Regions from separate parts of the Ruminococcoides intestinale genome, predicted to be linked through region 2. Evidence: predicted binding sites of a transcription regulator. Region 2 holds the regulator's gene; the other holds the start of a gene.
What was found. Region 2 encodes Rex, which represses fermentation and respiration genes when NADH is low (regulators of the CRP and FNR family bind a similar motif). Its sites were predicted from a motif close to ATTGTTAANNNNTTAACAAT; they were not measured.
Positions count from the first base shown of each region.

Region 1: gap (type I glyceraldehyde-3-phosphate dehydrogenase) is a predicted target of Rex. The motif match lies at 3,898-3,917, and genes of this name have one in related genera.

Region 1 covers NZ_JBBMFQ010000001.1:59,162-67,852, reverse strand. The annotation lists gene WMO31_RS00270 (ammonium transporter) at 1-1,240, opposite strand, end outside; gene rny (ribonuclease Y) at 1,872-3,419, opposite strand; gene gap (type I glyceraldehyde-3-phosphate dehydrogenase) at 3,984-5,015, shown strand; gene glgB (1,4-alpha-glucan branching protein GlgB) at 5,278-7,200, shown strand; gene WMO31_RS00250 (glucose-1-phosphate adenylyltransferase) at 7,273-8,484, shown strand; gene glgD (glucose-1-phosphate adenylyltransferase subunit GlgD) at 8,474-8,691, shown strand, end outside.
Region 2 covers NZ_JBBMFQ010000001.1:357,976-366,666, reverse strand. The annotation lists gene WMO31_RS01760 (aconitate hydratase) at 282-2,213, shown strand; gene WMO31_RS01755 (NADP-dependent isocitrate dehydrogenase) at 2,215-3,423, shown strand; gene WMO31_RS01750 (redox-sensing transcriptional repressor Rex) at 3,452-4,084, shown strand; gene pulA (type I pullulanase) at 4,224-7,403, opposite strand; gene pulA (type I pullulanase) at 7,471-8,691, opposite strand, start outside.

The DNA.
Region 1 (8,691 bases), 300 kb from region 2:
GACCGTTAAATGACGGATAAGCAGCTTCACCGTGCTGTGAAACATCAAGTCCCATAAGCTCATCTCTGAGGTCAACCCTGATTTTGCCTGTAAGAAGTCTTGTGATGCCGTAGCAGATGAGTGTTCCGACAACCGCAATTACAATTGTGATGCCGATACCTGCCGCCTGAGCACCGAACTGTGCAAACTCACCGTACACAAGACCGTTACCTGCACTGCTGTTGATTGCCGTGCATGAGAACACACCTGTGAGAAGTCCGCCCCAGATACCGCCTGTACCGTGACAGCTGAATGCGTCAAGCGCATCGTCAAAGCCGAATTTTTTCTTGCCGTATGAAATCATAATATAGCAAACGGGGCTTGTTGTCAAACCGATAATAACTGCCGCCCACATTGGAACAAAGCCGGCACCGGGCGTGATACCTACAAGACCTGCAACCATACCCGTGCTTGCGCCGATAAGCGTAGGCTTTTTGTTCTTGATAATATCGCAGAGCATCCACGAGAGCATTGCGGCTGCGGCTGAAACACCTGTTGTCATAAATGCGTGAGCCGCAAGACCGTCGGCGGCAAGTGCAGAACCCGCATTAAAGCCGAACCAACCGAACATAAGAAGCGATGCACCGAGTACAACTGTCGGGATATTGTGAATTCTGTAAATTGAATGTTCATAATCGTGACGCTTGCCGAGGAGTATGCAAAGTACAAGTGCCGAAACACCCGAACTGATATGTACAACATCGCCGCCTGCAAAGTCGAGAGCACCAATACCGTCTGCACCTAAAAGTCCTCCCTGTCCCCACACCATGTGAGCGAGCGGATAATAAACGATAAGCGACCAGAAAATTGTGAAAACAAAAATTGACTTAAACTTCATTCTGCCTGCAACCGCACCCGTGATAAGAGCAGGAGTGATTACGGCAAACATCATCTGGAACGCTGAGAATACCATATTCGGAATTGACGCATCATCCGTGTAGCCCTCCGTGAGTGAAACACCCTCAAGACCGAGCCAACGGAAATCACCGATAAAAGCATTTCCCGACGGAGCAAACGAAAGCGAATAACCGAAAAGCACCCACATAACAATTCCGACACCGATAATAAAAATTGATGTCATCATTGTGTTTACAACATTTTTCTTTCGTACAAGACCGCCGTAGAACATTGCAAGACCCGGAGTCATTACAAATACGAAAGCCGCACAAAGCAGCACAAAGCCTATATTTCCTGAATCCATTTTTAACCTCCACATAAACCGTTTTTGCCGAAGCAAAAAAATAAAGCTCACAATGTTTTTATCCGATTTTGCAAGTTTTTAAAAATTTGTTGCAAAATCAGAAGAAACCAAAGTGAACTTCCTTGTCCTTTTTATATTCAGTTTTCCGAAAACTTCGTAAGACCTTTGCCTTACTGTCTTGAATTATAAAGCCTTAACGGCTGATTGTCAATACTTTTTTGAATATTTTTTAAAGTTTTTTGCTGTTTTTTAAATTACAGTTTACAATAACAGGTCAAAAATCTAAGCTACGGCACAAATTTAATTTTTGCAAGTTTATTTAATTTTCTTGCAAATTATTTTTTTGATTACAGTATATTCTTTGTAGCGTTTGTAGCGGCGAACCTCGTTCGCCGCTACATTAAATTGTGCAAACAGCTACTATACTACGCTCGGGCATAATATGTTTTTTATATTGCAAACCATCTTCCCGACCGCAATTTTCCATTTTCAATTTTCAATTTTTCATTTAATGAACCTATCTACACGAATCAGGTACGGCGGCTTGCCGTACTGGCGGATAATATCGTACCTACAAAATAAAAACTACGGTCAACATAGTCCTGTCAACCGTAGTTAAAATCAAGATATTTTATTTTGCAAAATCGGACGCTCTGCTTTCACGGATAATATTAACCTTAATCTGTCCGGGATATTCAAGCTCTTCTTCGATTTTTTTACAGATATCTCTTGCAAGCGGAATCATACGCTCATCATTTACAATTTCAGGCTTAACCATAACTCTAACCTCACGACCTGCCTGAATTGCAAAGGTACGCTCAACACCGTCAAAAGAAGACGCAACCTCTTCAAGCTTCTGGAGTCGCTTAATGTAGTTTTCAACATTTTCTCTTCTTGCGCCCGGTCTTGCGGCTGAAATAGCGTCTGCCGCCTGTACAAGACAGGCAACAATTGTTCTCGCCTCAACATCACCGTGGTGAGCGTGAATAGCGTGAATAACAGCGTCGCTTTCCTTATACTTTTTGGCAAGATCGACACCAATCTGAATATGTGTTCCCTCAACCTCATGGTCAATGGATTTACCGATATCGTGCAAAAGACCCGCACGCTTAGCAATTGTAGGATCAAGACCAAGCTCGCTTGCCATCATACCTGCAATGTATGAAACTTCAAGAGAGTGATCAAGTACATTCTGACCGTAGCTTGTACGGTAACGAAGTCTGCCGAGAAGCTTGACAAGCTCCGGATGAATGTTATGAACACCTGCGTCAAGCACGGCTCTCTCACCTGTACGCTTGATTTCGGATTCAACCTCTCTTCTTGCCTTTTCAACCATCTCCTCAATTCTTGCGGGATGGATTCTGCCGTCTGCAATAAGCTTTTCAAGTGCAATTCTTGCAATTTCTCTTCTTACAGGCTCAAAGCATGAGAGCGTGATAGCCTCCGGTGTATCATCAATAATAAGATCAACACCCGTAAGAGTTTCGATGGCTCTGATGTTACGGCCTTCCCTACCGATGATTCTGCCCTTCATCTCGTCATTGGGCAGAGGAACAACCGAAATTGTTGCCTCTGAAACCTGCTCAGCTGCAAGTCGCTGAATTGCAAGCGAAATAATGTTTCTTGCCTTGTCGTCTGCTTCCTCTTTGAGCTGTTCGGTATATTCCATAATCTTAACCGACTTCTCGTGAGCAAGCTCATTTTCAAGCTGTGAAAGCAAATAGCTTTTAGCCTGTTCTGCCGTGTAGCCCGAAATTTTTTCAAGCATTTCAAACTGGCTCTTTTTCAGAGTTTCAACTTCTTCGAGTTTTGCATCTGCATCACGAAGCTTTTTGTTGACCTTTTCTTCCTTGCGTTCCATATTGTCAAGCTTTTTGTCAAGAGTTTCTTCCTTTTGCTGGATTCTTCTCTCCTGACGCTGAACTTCCTTGCGTCGATCGGAAATTTCTTTCTCGCTCTCGTTTCTGAAACGATGAACCTCGTCTTTACCCTCAAGGACTACTTCTTTTTTCCTTGCTTCGGCTGTTTTGATTGCATCAGCCACAATCTTCTTTGCCTCCTCCTCAGCACTTCCGATTTCTTTCTCGGCAGTGTTTTTGCGGATGGCAATTCCAAGGAAAATACCTGCACCTGCGCCGATAACAACTGCGGCGACAATGCAGATAATACTTATCCACAATGGCAATCTGGACACCTCCTTAGTTTGATTTTTTAATATTTCACAGTTCCCAATCAATTAGACTTTAAAGGTGCCGTTAAAAAGATATTCAATTTTCATTTTTACTTTGTAAATATTTTTAATACATTATATATACATACGCAACCGCAAAACACCGTACAGGTTGCACAGAACGTTTCAAAAGGCGAAACGCCATAAAAATTATAAAAAATATCTATATATGACGGCTCTTTTAAAGAGTCTGATTAAAAAAGTCGCAAAAGTCAAAAACTGTACTTTTGCCAAAATCCGCATCAACGGACTATACAATTTTATAATAAAATAACCAAATTGTCAAGAATAAGCACGGGAATTTTGCAGATAATTATTACGGAAATAAAAAAGATTACAGCTTTTTGACGGTTACAGCTTAAATTTGCCTTAAAAAAGCAAAATGTGACCGTGTTTTTTACCGTATTTGTAAAAAACTCAAAAATTTTTCGTTAAATTTTTGTCAAGCTATTGAAGAAATGAAAAAAATGTAATATAATAGAAGCACCTTAGAATTTTAGGAGGAATTTTTTTATGTCAGTAAAAGTTGCAATTAACGGTTTCGGCCGTATCGGTCGTCTTGCTTTCAGACAGATGTTCGGTGCTGAGGGTTACGAAGTAGTAGCTATCAACGATCTTACAGATCCTGCTATGCTCGCAAACCTTCTCAAGTACGATACAGCACAGGGCGGCTACTGCGGTAAGATCGGTGAAAACCTTCACACAGTTGAGGCCGGCGAAGGCTCAATCATCGTTGACGGCAAAGAGATCACAATCTACGCTAAGCCAAACGCTGCTGAGCTTCCTTGGGGCGAACTCGGTGTTGATGTAGTTCTCGAGTGCACAGGTTTCTATACATCAAAGGCAAAGAGCCAGGCTCACATTGATGCCGGCGCTAAGAAGGTTGTTATTTCTGCTCCTGCAGGCAACGACCTCAAGACAATCGTTTACAGCGTAAACGAAAAGACTCTTACAGCTGACGATACAATCATTTCAGCTGCTTCATGTACAACAAACTGCCTCGCTCCTATGGCTGACACACTTAACAAGTATGCAGAAATCCAGAGCGGTATCATGTCAACAATCCACGCTTACACAGGCGATCAGATGATTCTTGACGGTCCTCACAGAAAGGGCGACAAGAGAAGAGCAAGAGCAGGTGCTGCTAACATCGTTCCTAACTCAACAGGTGCTGCAAAGGCTATCGGTCTTGTAATTCCTGAGCTCAACGGTAAGCTCATCGGTTCTGCACAGCGTGTTCCTGTTCCGACAGGTTCAACAACAATTCTTACAGCTGTTGTTAAGGGTTCTGATGTAACAGTTGAAGGTATCAACGCTGCTATGAAGGCTGCCGCTTCTGAGTCATTCGGTTACAACGAAGATCCGATCGTTTCTTCAGATGTAATCGGTATGAGATTCGGTTCACTCTTCGATTCTACACAGACAATGGTATCAAAGATTGCTGATGATCTTTATGAGGTTCAGGTTGTTTCTTGGTACGACAACGAGAACTCATACACAAGCCAGATGGTAAGAACAATTAAGTATTTCGCTGAGCTTGGCTAATCTGAATTTACAGATTATTCTTTGGGCTGTCCTTTTTGGACAGCCCTTTTTGTTTTCCTTTTCAGAAGATATTTATCCTTATTTTTCTTTATTCGTAAAATTATGCTTTAAAATGTAACATTTAGTCGCAGTTTATAAAATATACACGAAAAATTAGTTTTAAATTTTTTGAATTTGCTTGAAATTGACATATAATTTTGGTATTATATAAGTGTGAGCAAACAATCAACAATCAACAGATATTAAACAAGGAGCAATTCTTATGAATTACAGCTTTAACGAGGCAAGACCGGCTCTTGAAGTTTTTCACACCGGCGATTCAGTGCGTGCATATGATTTTTTGGGCGCACACCTCGTGAACCGTAACGACAAAAACGGAGTGGTGTTCCGTGTGTGGGCGCCAACCGCAAGGAGCGTTTCGGTTGCAGGCGATTTTAATAATTGGAACAACGAGGCAAACTATATGTATAACATCGGTTACGGTGTGTGGGAAGTGTTTGTCGAGGGTGTAAAAGAGTTTTGTACATACAAATACTGCATTGAAAGCGAATACAGCGACAGGCTTATGAAAGCAGATCCGTATGCTTTTCATGCTCAAACCCGCCCCGGTCAGGCCTCTGTTGTATATGATATAGAAAGCTATTCGTGGAATGACAGCGAATGGTTTAATAAACGCAAAGAAAACAACATTTCATCGTCACCGATGAATATTTATGAAATACATGCAGGCTCATGGAGAAAATATCCTGACGGCAACTTTTTTAACTATCAAAAGCTTGCCGATGAGCTTATCCCCTACCTAAAGGAGATGCACTACACCCATGTTCAGCTCATGCCGATTATGGAGCATCCCTATGACGGCAGCTGGGGCTTTCAGACAACCGGCTACTATGCCCCGACTTCACGCTATGGCACACCGTCTGATTTTATGGCTTTTGTTGACAAGCTTCACGGTGAAGGCATTGGTGTGATTCTTGACTGGGTTCCGTCAAATTTTCCGACGGACGATTTCGGACTTGCAAGGTTTGACGGTTCACCTCTTTATGAAAGCAACGATCCAAAAACAAGCAAGCGTGACTCATGGGGAACCTGCCTTTTCAACTACGCAAGATTCGAGGTTACAAGTTTTCTTGTTTCATGCGCAATGTTCTGGCTCGACAAATATCATATTGACGGCTTGAGAATCGGCGCACTCTCCTCTATGCTCTACCTCGATTACGGTAAAACCGAGGGCGAATGGGAACCGAACAAATTCGGCGGAAAAGAAAATCTTGACGCCGTTGATTTTGTAAAAAGACTCAACACGGCTGTTCATATGTACCACCCCGATGTTATGATGTTTGCTGAAGAAAACACATCGTGGCCAAAGCTTACTCATAAAATAGAGGACGGCGGTCTTGGTTTCGACTTCAAGTGGAACATGGGCTGGATGAACGATATGCTGCACTATATGTCACTCAATTCGATGTGGCGGCCGTTCAATCATGACAGTCTTACTTTCAGCTTTTATTATGCTTTTTCAGAAAAATTCCTTCTGCCGATTTCACACGACGAGGTTTCTCACGGCAAAGGCTCACTCATAAAGCAGATGCCCGGAAAGTATGACGAGCAGTTTGCAGGCGTGAGAGCATTCATAACATATATGTACGCTCATCCGGGCAAGAAACTCGTGTTCATGGGAACTGAAATCGGACAGTTTGACGAGTGGAATCACGAAGAGGCAATTCAATGGGATTTGCTTGAATTTGAAAAGCATAAAAAGCTCAGAACATTTTTTAAGGAGCTCAACAAATTTTATCTTGACTGCAAGCCGCTCTACGAGCTTGACACGGTCTGGAAAGGCTTTGACTGGATTCACCATGACGATTACACAAACAGTGTTATTGCATTCAAGCGCACCGACAAAAACGGTGATGAAATTGTTTCGGTATGTAATTTTCAGCCCATCAGGCGTGACGAATACTGCATCGGTGTTCCTAAATACGGTCTTTATGACGAGGTTTTCAACTCTGATGAAGAGCGTTTCGGCGGAAGCGGTGTTGTAAACGGTAATAATATCAAAACCGAGGTAATGAAAATTCACGGTTTTGATCAGGGACTTTCACTCACTCTCCCCCCTCTCAGTGTAATCTATCTGAGGTGTGCAAAAGAACTTGAACCCGATGAAGCTCAGAAAGAAAATTGATATTTTCAGTCACAAGACTGTAATTAATAAGTTTAATAAAGATAATAAAATAAATATCGGAGGTATTTTAAGATGTTTCCAAAAAAGGAAGTAGTGGCTATGCTGCTTGCCGGCGGTCAAGGCTCTCGTCTTGGCGTGCTTACCAAAAAGCTTGCAAAGCCTGCCGTACCGTTTGGCGGCAAATATCGTATTATTGATTTCCCGTTATCTAACTGTGTAAATTCAGGCATTGACGCTGTAGGTATTCTCACACAGTATCAGCCTCTTGTTCTTAACGAATACATAGGAAACGGACAGCCGTGGGATCTTGACAGTATGCACTCGGGTGTAAACTGTCTCAGCCCTTATCAGGCTGTTGACGGCGCAGACTGGTATTCGGGAACAGCCAATGCAATTTATCAGAATATCAACTACATTGAGCGTTATAATCCTGAATATGTGGTCATCCTTTCGGGCGACCATATCTACAAAATGGACTACAACAAGATGCTTGAATATCATAAGGAAAAGAATGCCGCTTGTACAATTGCGGTAATTGATGTTTCGCTTGAAGAAGCCTCAAGATTCGGTATTCTCAACACAAATGAGGACGGCTCAATCTACGAATTTGAAGAAAAGCCTGCTCATCCGAAAAGCACTAACGCTTCAATGGGCATCTATATTTTCAGCTGGAAGGAACTTAAAAAGTATCTTACGGAGGATGAATTCAAAGAGGGTTCAAGCCACGATTTCGGTAAGGATGTCCTCCCTGCCATGCTTGACGCAGGTGAGCGCATGTTTGCATATCCTTTTGAAGGCTATTGGAAAGATGTGGGAACAATCGACAGCCTTTGGGAGGCTAATATGGATCTTCTCGATCCAAAGGTTACTTTAGACCTCAAGGATATCTACTCAAGAAACCCGATGATGCCTCCGCACTATGTTTCAAACGAGGCGTCAATCCAAAATTCACTCGTTGCCGACGGATGCAATGTTTACGGCAACCTTGAGTTCTCAATTCTCTTTGCAGGTGTTACAATCGGTAAAAATGCTACGATTAATTCTTCAATCATCATGCCCGGTGCGGTAATTGAGGACGGTGCCGAGGTTCAGTTTGCTATCATTGCCGAAAACACCGTTGTAGGCAAAAATGCAAAAGTCGGACAAAACCCCGAAGAAACGGAAAATATTGACGACTGGGGAATTACTGTTGTCGGTGCAAATACCGTTATCAAAGAAAACACAGTTATCAAAGCAAAAACCATGATAGACAGCGACACGGAGGTGGACGGCAATGAGAAGTAATAATGTACTCGGTTTCATCTTTGCGGCAACACTTGACGACAAAATCCCCGAGCTTGCATCTTCAAGAACAACTGCAAGCGTTCCGATCGGCGGAAAATACAGAATTATCGACTTTGACCTTTCAAATATGTCAAACTCAGGTATCAGCAATGTAGGCATAGTTGCAAAAAGCAACTTTCAGTCACTTATGGATCATGTGGGTTCGGG
Region 2 (8,691 bases):
AAATCTTATTGCATACATCAAGCATTATAACACTATAAAAGCTAAAATTCAATTTATATTTTTCATCACCTTTTATCCTAATATCCGACACTTTTTGAACATTTTTCCGATAGAAAACCGCAAAAAATATTTTTTAGTGAAAAAATAACGATTTTTGCTCATTTCGTGTGATTTTTTCTTTACAATATCTCAAGATTGTTATATAATTAACATAGTGTTTTGCATTTTTTGCAGGACCTGAATTATGATATGATAGGCATTAATTTTTAGGAGGTAATATTATGGGCTACACGATTGCGCAGAAAATCATCAAGAATCATCTTGTCTGCGGAGAAATGACCGTTGGCAGTGATATCGGTCTTAAAATCGACCAGACTCTTACTCAGGATGCAACAGGCACTATGGCTTATATCGAATATGAGGCTATGGGCATTCCGAGAGTAAAAACAGAAAAAAGCGTTGCTTACATTGACCACAACACACTTCAGACAGGTTTTGAAAACGCCGATGACCACAGATTCATTCAGTCTGTTTGTAAAAAACATGGTATCTATTTTTCAAGACCCGGCAACGGCATTTGTCACCAGGTTCACCTTGAAAGATTCGGTAAACCGGGAAAGACTTTAATCGGTTCTGACAGCCACACTCCGACGGGCGGCGGTATCGGTATGCTCGCAATCGGTGCAGGCGGTCTTGATGTTGCTGTTGCCATGGGCGGCGGCGCATACTATATTACTATGCCGAAAATGGTAAGAGTTAATCTTACGGGCAAACTCAGTCCGTGGGTTTCTGCAAAAGATATTATCCTCGCAGTTCTTCGTGTTATGAGCGTTAAGGGCGGCGTCGGCAAGATTGTTGAATACGGCGGAGAAGGTGTTGCAACACTTACAGTTCCCGAAAGAGCAACAATCACAAATATGGGTGCAGAGCTTGGTGCTACAACTTCTGTATTCCCGTCAGACGAAACAACAAGAAAGTTCCTCAAGGCTCAGGGTCGTGAGGAAGATTATACAGAACTCAAAGCTGATGACGATGCAGTTTATGATGAGGTTATCGAAATCAACCTTTCAGAGCTTGAACCGCTTGCAGCCTGTCCGCATTCACCCGACAATGTTAAGCCAATCAAAGAGCTTGAGGGCAAGAAGATTGATCAGGTTTGTATCGGTTCATGTACAAACTCAAGCTACCTTGACCTTATGAGAGTTGCCCACATTCTCAAGGGCAAAAAGGTTGCAGATAATGTATCGCTTGCAATTGCTCCGGGTTCAAAGCAGGTATTTAATATGCTCGCTCTCAACGGCGCACTCGGCGACATGATTGCGGCAGGTGCAAGAATCCTTGAAAGTGCCTGCGGTCCGTGTATCGGTATGGGTCAGTCACCTAACAGCGGCGGTATTTCACTCAGAACATTCAACCGTAACTTTGAAGGCAGAAGCGGAACGGCAGACGGTCAGATTTATCTTGTATCTCCGGAAACTGCGGCTGTTTCTGCAATCAACGGCGTATTTACAGACCCGAGATGTCTTGGTGCGGCTGCTGAGATTGAAATGCCCGAAAAATTCCTCATCAATGACAATATGGTTATTGATCCCGCTCCTGTTGAAGAAATGGACAGCGTAGAAATCCTCCGTGGTCCTAACATCAAGAGTTATCCCGAAACTCATCCGCTCACAGATTCTATCGAGGCGTCATGTTCACTCAAGGTCGGCGACAACATTACAACCGACCATATTATGCCTGCAGGTGCAAAGATTCTTCCGCTCCGTTCAAATATTCCGAAAATTTCAGAGCATTGCTTTACAGTATGCGACAAGGAATTCCCAACCCGTGCAAAGACACTCGGCAAGAGCATTATTGTCGGCGGTGAAAACTACGGTCAGGGTTCATCCCGTGAGCATGCAGCTCTCGCTCCCCTTTTCCTCGGTGTTAAGGCTGTACTCGTAAAGAGCTTTGCAAGAATTCACAAGAGCAACCTTATCAATGCAGGAATTCTTCCGCTTACATTTGTAAACACAGAAGATTATGATAAAATCAAGCTTGGCGATATGCTTGAACTCCCGAATGTTAAGGACGAAATTGCAAACGGCAAGCAGGTTACTGTTGTAAACAAGACAACAGGCGACACAATTGTTGCTGACTGTGAGCTTTCAGACAGAACAAGAAACATTATCATTGCAGGCGGTCTGCTTGACTACACAAAGGAGAACAGCTGATATGGAAAAAATTAAAATGGTCACTCCTCTCGTAGAGATGGACGGCGACGAGATGACAAGAGTCATCTGGAAACAGATTAAAGACATTCTCATCACACCTTATGTTGACCTCAAAACAGAATATTATGACCTCGGTCTTGAGCACAGAAACGAGACAGACGATCAGGTTACAGTTGACAGCGCCAACGCAACAAAGAAATACGGTGTTGCCGTTAAGTGTGCCACAATCACACCTAATGCCGCAAGAATGACAGAGTACAACCTCAAGAGTATGTGGAAATCACCTAACGGTACGATTCGTGCTATCCTTGACGGTACGGTATTCAGAAGCCCGATTCTTGTTAAGGGCATTGTTCCCTACATTCCTACATGGAAAAAGCCAATCTGCATTGCCCGTCACGCATACGGTGATGTTTATAAGAACACAGAGATGAAGGTTGAGGCAGGAAGCAAGGCAGAGCTTTGTGTTACAAAGCCTGACGGTACCGAGGAAAGAAGCACAATCTTTGACTTCAAGACTGACGGTATTATTCAGGGTATGCACAACATTGACAAGAGTATCTCATCATTTGCCCGTTCATGCTTTAACTATGCACTTGATCAGAAGCTTGATGTTTGGTTTGCTACAAAGGATACAATCAGCAAGATTTATGACCACAGATTCAAGGACATCTTCAACGAAATCTTTGAGAATGAGTACAAGGAGAAGTTTGAGAACGCAGGTATTACATATTTCTACACACTTATTGATGACGCTGTTGCAAGAGTTATCAGAAGTGAAGGCGGTTATATGTGGGCTTGTAAGAACTATGACGGTGATGTTATGAGTGATATGATTGCAACTGCATTCGGTTCGCTCGCAATGATGACAAGCGTGCTTGTTTCTCCCGACGGCATCTATGAATACGAGGCTGCTCACGGCACAGTTCAGCGCCACTACTACAAGTATCTCAAGGGCGAAGAAACTTCCACAAACTCTGTTGCAACATTGTTTGCATGGACAGGCGCTCTCCGCAAAAGAGGCGAGCTTGACGGTCTTGACGATCTTATGAAGTTTGCAGACAAGCTTGAGGCAGCAACAATCAAGACAATTGAGGACGGCGTTATGACAGGCGATCTCTACGCTATCTCGACACTTGAGAACAAAAAGAAAGTAAACACAGAAGAATTTCTCAAGGCTATTGACGAGCGCCTTGCAGCATCTCTCTGATTTTAAAGTTAAAGGAGCATAGTGAGTAATGTCTAAGAATGACAGTATTTCAATGTCGGTTATCAGGCGTTTGCCAAGATATTACCGCTTTTTATCAGAACTGAATGACCAGAACATTGACAAAATTTCTTCAACTAAGCTTGCACAAATTATGAATGTGACCGCCTCACAGGTAAGACAGGATCTTAACTGCTTCGGCGGATTCGGTCAGCAGGGTTACGGTTACAGCGTAAGTCAGCTAAAAGAGGAAATCAAGAACATTCTGGGACTTAACAACGATTACAAGGCCATTCTTATCGGTGCGGGTAATCTTGGTAAGGCCGTTGCAATGCATATGAATTTTGAAAAACTCGGTTTTGAGCTTATCGCTTGTTTTGACAGCAACGAACAAAAAGTCGGTTCAAAGCTCAACGGAATTACAGTTAAAAACGAAAGTGAACTCGACGATTTTTGTAATAAAAATCATATTGACACAGCGTTTTTGTGCATTCCCCGTGTTTGTGTTGAAAATGTTCTCGATAAGCTATATTCACACGGAATCAAGAATTACTGGAATTTCAGCCACTATGATATAAATGCTCGTTATAATGATACTATGGTAGAGAATGTTCATCTCAGCGACAGCCTTATGACTCTCTGCTACAGAATGAACAACAACTGATAAACCAATGACTCCCCGACAGTTTTATAAGCTGTCGGGGAGTTTTCCGTTACAGAGCAATAATAACCTTTTTTAGCGATTAAAAGGGCTGACCGTTTAAGGTCAGCCCTCTTTTGCAATTTGTGTATGTGATTTCAGATTAACCGAGTGTAACCTGCTCAGCGATTGGAGCGTTGGGGTTAGTGTCAGGGTTATCTGTGTAGAATGTAAGGTATGTACTGCCCATAACAGCAGAGTCATCAATTACAATCCACATTTCGTTATCTACAAAGCCCTTGTAGTCAATTGTTTGGTTAGTAGCGTTATCGGATACAATTACATTGTATGTACCTGCTCCCTTATATGTGAAGCTGTAATCAAACCAACCGTTTTCACCTTCAGTCATAGGATCACCCGGCCACTCTGACATAAAGTTGCCTGAGTCTTTGCCCTTGAGGTCTGAACCCCATATCCAGAGATATGGCGTCCATGTAAGTGAACCGTTGTGCTTTACATGAAGTTTGATGTCAAGGCTTGAAGCGATGTAGTAGTAGTTTACCTCAGCCTCACCGTAAGGAATTAAGCCAGACTGATTTTCCGGCATTCTGTCCGGATCAACAGCGTAGCCAACAACCTTGAATGCAGTTGACTTATATGTGCTTCCTGCTCTGCCTGCGAATACGATTGAATCAGTGAGCTTCTGCTGTTTTCCGTCAGCGTCTGTGTAGTAGTAGTTTACTGTTACTTTACCGGAAGATACAGGAATTCCAGCAACATACTTCATTATCATTGTTGAGTCTTCAATGTTGAAAGTACCGTCATAGTTTAGGTCAAGAACTGATTCATCAACTGTAGGAGTTTCAAGCTTTGCAATATACTTCTGAAGAAGTGTAGCGTCAATTACATTAATTTCACCGTCACCGTTGAAGTCAGCGTTCTTGAGTGATTCAGGAATGTAGTCTGTGTAGTAGTATGTAACCTCCTGCATATCGGAAGTATATTTGCCTTCTGCATTTCCGCCAATACGACTTACGATGTATGTATCGGGAATAACTGCACTCGGAACTGTTACATAACCTGAGCCTACAGAACCCTGAAGGATTACAGAATCTTCAAGCTTTTCGCCTGTTGCTTCGTAAACATAGTTTACTTTTACCTTACCTTTTGAAGAATGGATGCCTGCCGACTCATAGCCTGCCTTGTCAACAGCTACGATAGCCGAACGAGCAGGTACTGTGAATGTTGAGCCTGTCACCTCGCCGAGTGAGTCAAGACCTGCTGTTTCACCGTTAGCGATAACAACCCAATCTGTTACGGATGTATCCGAAAGGGTTACATCTGCAGCTGTGGTTGCATTGTTATAAATAACAGCCATCTTGTTCCATTCACCCTCAACATCGTTCTGAATTGTGAATGAAATCTGATTTGTTGAAGCAGAAACCTTTTTTGTGAATGTGTATTTGTCAGCATATGAATTATCCATAGCTGTGAGAGGCGAGAATGCTGACTTAATCTGCATCATACCCTTGTAGTAAGAAACTACATCGGCATAGTCAACAACATTCTGCCATTTAATCATATTAAGGTCAGCTGCCGACTTGTAGCTGTTTGTGTCACCGTCTTTTGAACGAGCCATTTCTTCACCGGCAAGTGTGAATGAAATACCCTGTGATGTGTAGATAATTGCACTTGCAAGCCTGTTCATCTTAACAGCCTCGGAATTTCTCTCTCCGTAGTCTGCCAGACCTGTTGACGCAATAATCTGATCGTAAAGTGTTGCGTTATCGTGACACGCATCATAGGTTACGCACTGTGAAGGAGCCTGAGCCTTCCACTTGTATGTACCTGAGCTGTTGGCACGAACACCGTAGCTTACACCCTTTGCGGATGACTTTGAGCCCTGTATAAAACCAACATCGTTGATTTCCATTGCACTGCCCTTTATACCGTCACGGATGCCGTCATTGAAAATAGCGATTCTGTCGCTGAGTCTTGACGCATTAGCCTGTGTTGCAGGATAGAATTTTGTGCCTGAGCAAGTGTTAGTCGGGTGGTAGGAGTCACCGCCTGCCCAGCCTTCACCCCACATTGTGATTCGTGGGTCAATTTGGTCAAGCGCTTCTCTTGCCATATTCATTGTTTCAACATCCATAAGACCCATAAGGTCAAAACGGAAGCCGTCAACATGATATTCGTTTACCCAATACTTGAGTGAATCAATAACATACTGTCTGTACATTGCACGCTCTGTTGCACCTTCGTTGCCGCAACCAGAACCGTCTGAGAATGCGCCTGTTGTTTTCATTCTGTAGTAGTAGTTAGGAACTGTGTGCTGGAAGCATGAATCAGTTGAATAAGTATGGTTGTAAACAACATCCATTACAACAGAAATGCCGGCATCATGGAGAGCCTTGATCATTTCCTTGCACTCTTTGATTCTTACTTTACCGTCATATGGATTTGAAGAATACGAGCCCTCCGGAACATTGTAGTTCTGTGGGTCATAACCCCAGTTAAACTGAGAATCATCGCCTGCCTCATTTACTGACTGGAAGTCATAGAACGGGTTAAGCTGTACTGTTGTTACTCCGAGTTCCTTGAGGTAATCAATACAGGTTGAAACCTTGCCCTCGCCGTTAAGAGTTGTACCTGATTCTGTGAAAGCAAGGTACTTACCTCTGTTAGCGTCGCTTACGCCCGAAGCCTTGTCATAAGAAAAGTCTTTGATATGGAGTTCCCATACTGATGACTTTGTTGATTTGTCAAGAAGAACATGGTTATCGTTTGACCAGCCCTCAGGATCTGTCTCGTCAAGATCAACAATCATTGAGCGCTTGCCGTTTACGCCTGTTGCCGTTGAGTATACATCCTGTGTTTCATAAGTCTTTGTTGCATCTGAACCGATGTGTGTTGTGTCTGTTGTTGTAACTGAGTATGTGTAATAATAATCCTTCCATTCGCCGACGAGTGTAATCGTCCAAACACCGTTCCACTCACCGTCAACGAGCATTTTTTCAAGTGTGTAGCTGGCAACTTTAGATGCACCCTGCTCGTCATCCGAACCTTTTGTAAAGATATTGAGCTTAACACCGGTTGCTGTCGGTGACCAAACCTTGAATGTTGTAGCATCTTTTGTGTAAGTAACACCAAGATCATTGCCGGAATAAGCATACTGAGCGTCAATATCTTCAGCAGCCTTTGTGTAAGAATTGTCTCTTGCGTAGTCGCTTGAAACTGCCGAACTGTCATCGGCTGTTGCGGCAAAGCTTGATACAACCGCTGTTGAGGCAAGCATGCACGCTGCAAGAACTGCAGAAACAATTTTCTTCGTAGTTCTCATAGATAATATTCCTCCTTATTAATTCTTATAATCTATTCCGTTAGCATACGGAAATAACTACCTTTAATTAATCTTCTTCAATGTCAAGCTCTGCCATAATGCGCTTTTTACGCTTGTTTGAAGAATAAATAACCGATGCCGCACACAGAGCAATTATAAGACCGGTGCCGACATACACAAACGGAAGCATCTGCTTGAGCGGATCGGGGTTTGACGAGTAGCTGAACACTACATTGATTTCGCCCGATTTAAATGTTCCGTTTGCCTTTTCGGGAACGCTTACAAGATCTTTTTCCTCATATGTATTTTGAGAAAGTGAATAAGCCTGTCCTTCAACACCTGTGATTGTCTTTGTATCAAGAATTTTTCCCGAATCGTCCATATAAATGGCATTGACTCTGCAAACAGTCTTATCCTCATCATCAGTTACACGGGTATATTTGTATGTAACGGTCTTGCTTGCGGAATCAAGCTTGCCTGCACCGTTTGTCGGGAGGTCGTCAAGAACAAGCTTATAATTTTTAATTGACGGAAGGTCGGGAGTATAATACTGCTCGCCCTTTCTGTTTTTTACAAGAAAAGAATCTTCAATTTCCGTATTATTTGTTTCGTCAACAAACTTTACGGTAACTGTTGATATCTCACCGTCATATTCTTCAACATAAACCTTTGCATGACCTACCTGATCCGTGAACACACCTTTAATTTCACCGTCGGTTTTCTTAACATCATAATTAAGAGTTGACGCAAGATTTGTCAAATCATAGCTTGTGCCGAGCTCGCCTGTGAGCGTCTGTGACTTGATGAGTTTTTCGGTTTTGTTGTCATAATAATCAATGACAACAGCGCCCTCATCATCCATAATTCCCGCAGAATCATAGCTCTTTGTGTCAACCATAATAACGGCTGAATGAGCCTCAACCTTTACGCTGTTTGTAACATTCTTTATGTTGCGAAGTCCTGCTGTCTTGTTATCTGCAAGAACAACCCAGTCGCCTTTTGCGGTAACATTCTGTGCAGAATCGGAGCCGTTGAAGATTACGCACATCTGACTCCATTTTCCGCTCTCGGTGTTATTTATTGTGTAGCCCATAACACCCTTTGGAACATCGGAAAGATATGCAAGGCTGTTGGCCGTTGCAGCAGTAGAATCCGAGAATGCCGCAAAGGCGTCACGGATTTTATAAAGACCTCTGTAATATTCAATTACATCTGAATAGAGATCGACATTTTCCCAGTCAAGCATATTTTCTTTTCTGCTTGACGCATAACTGTTTTCATCACCGTC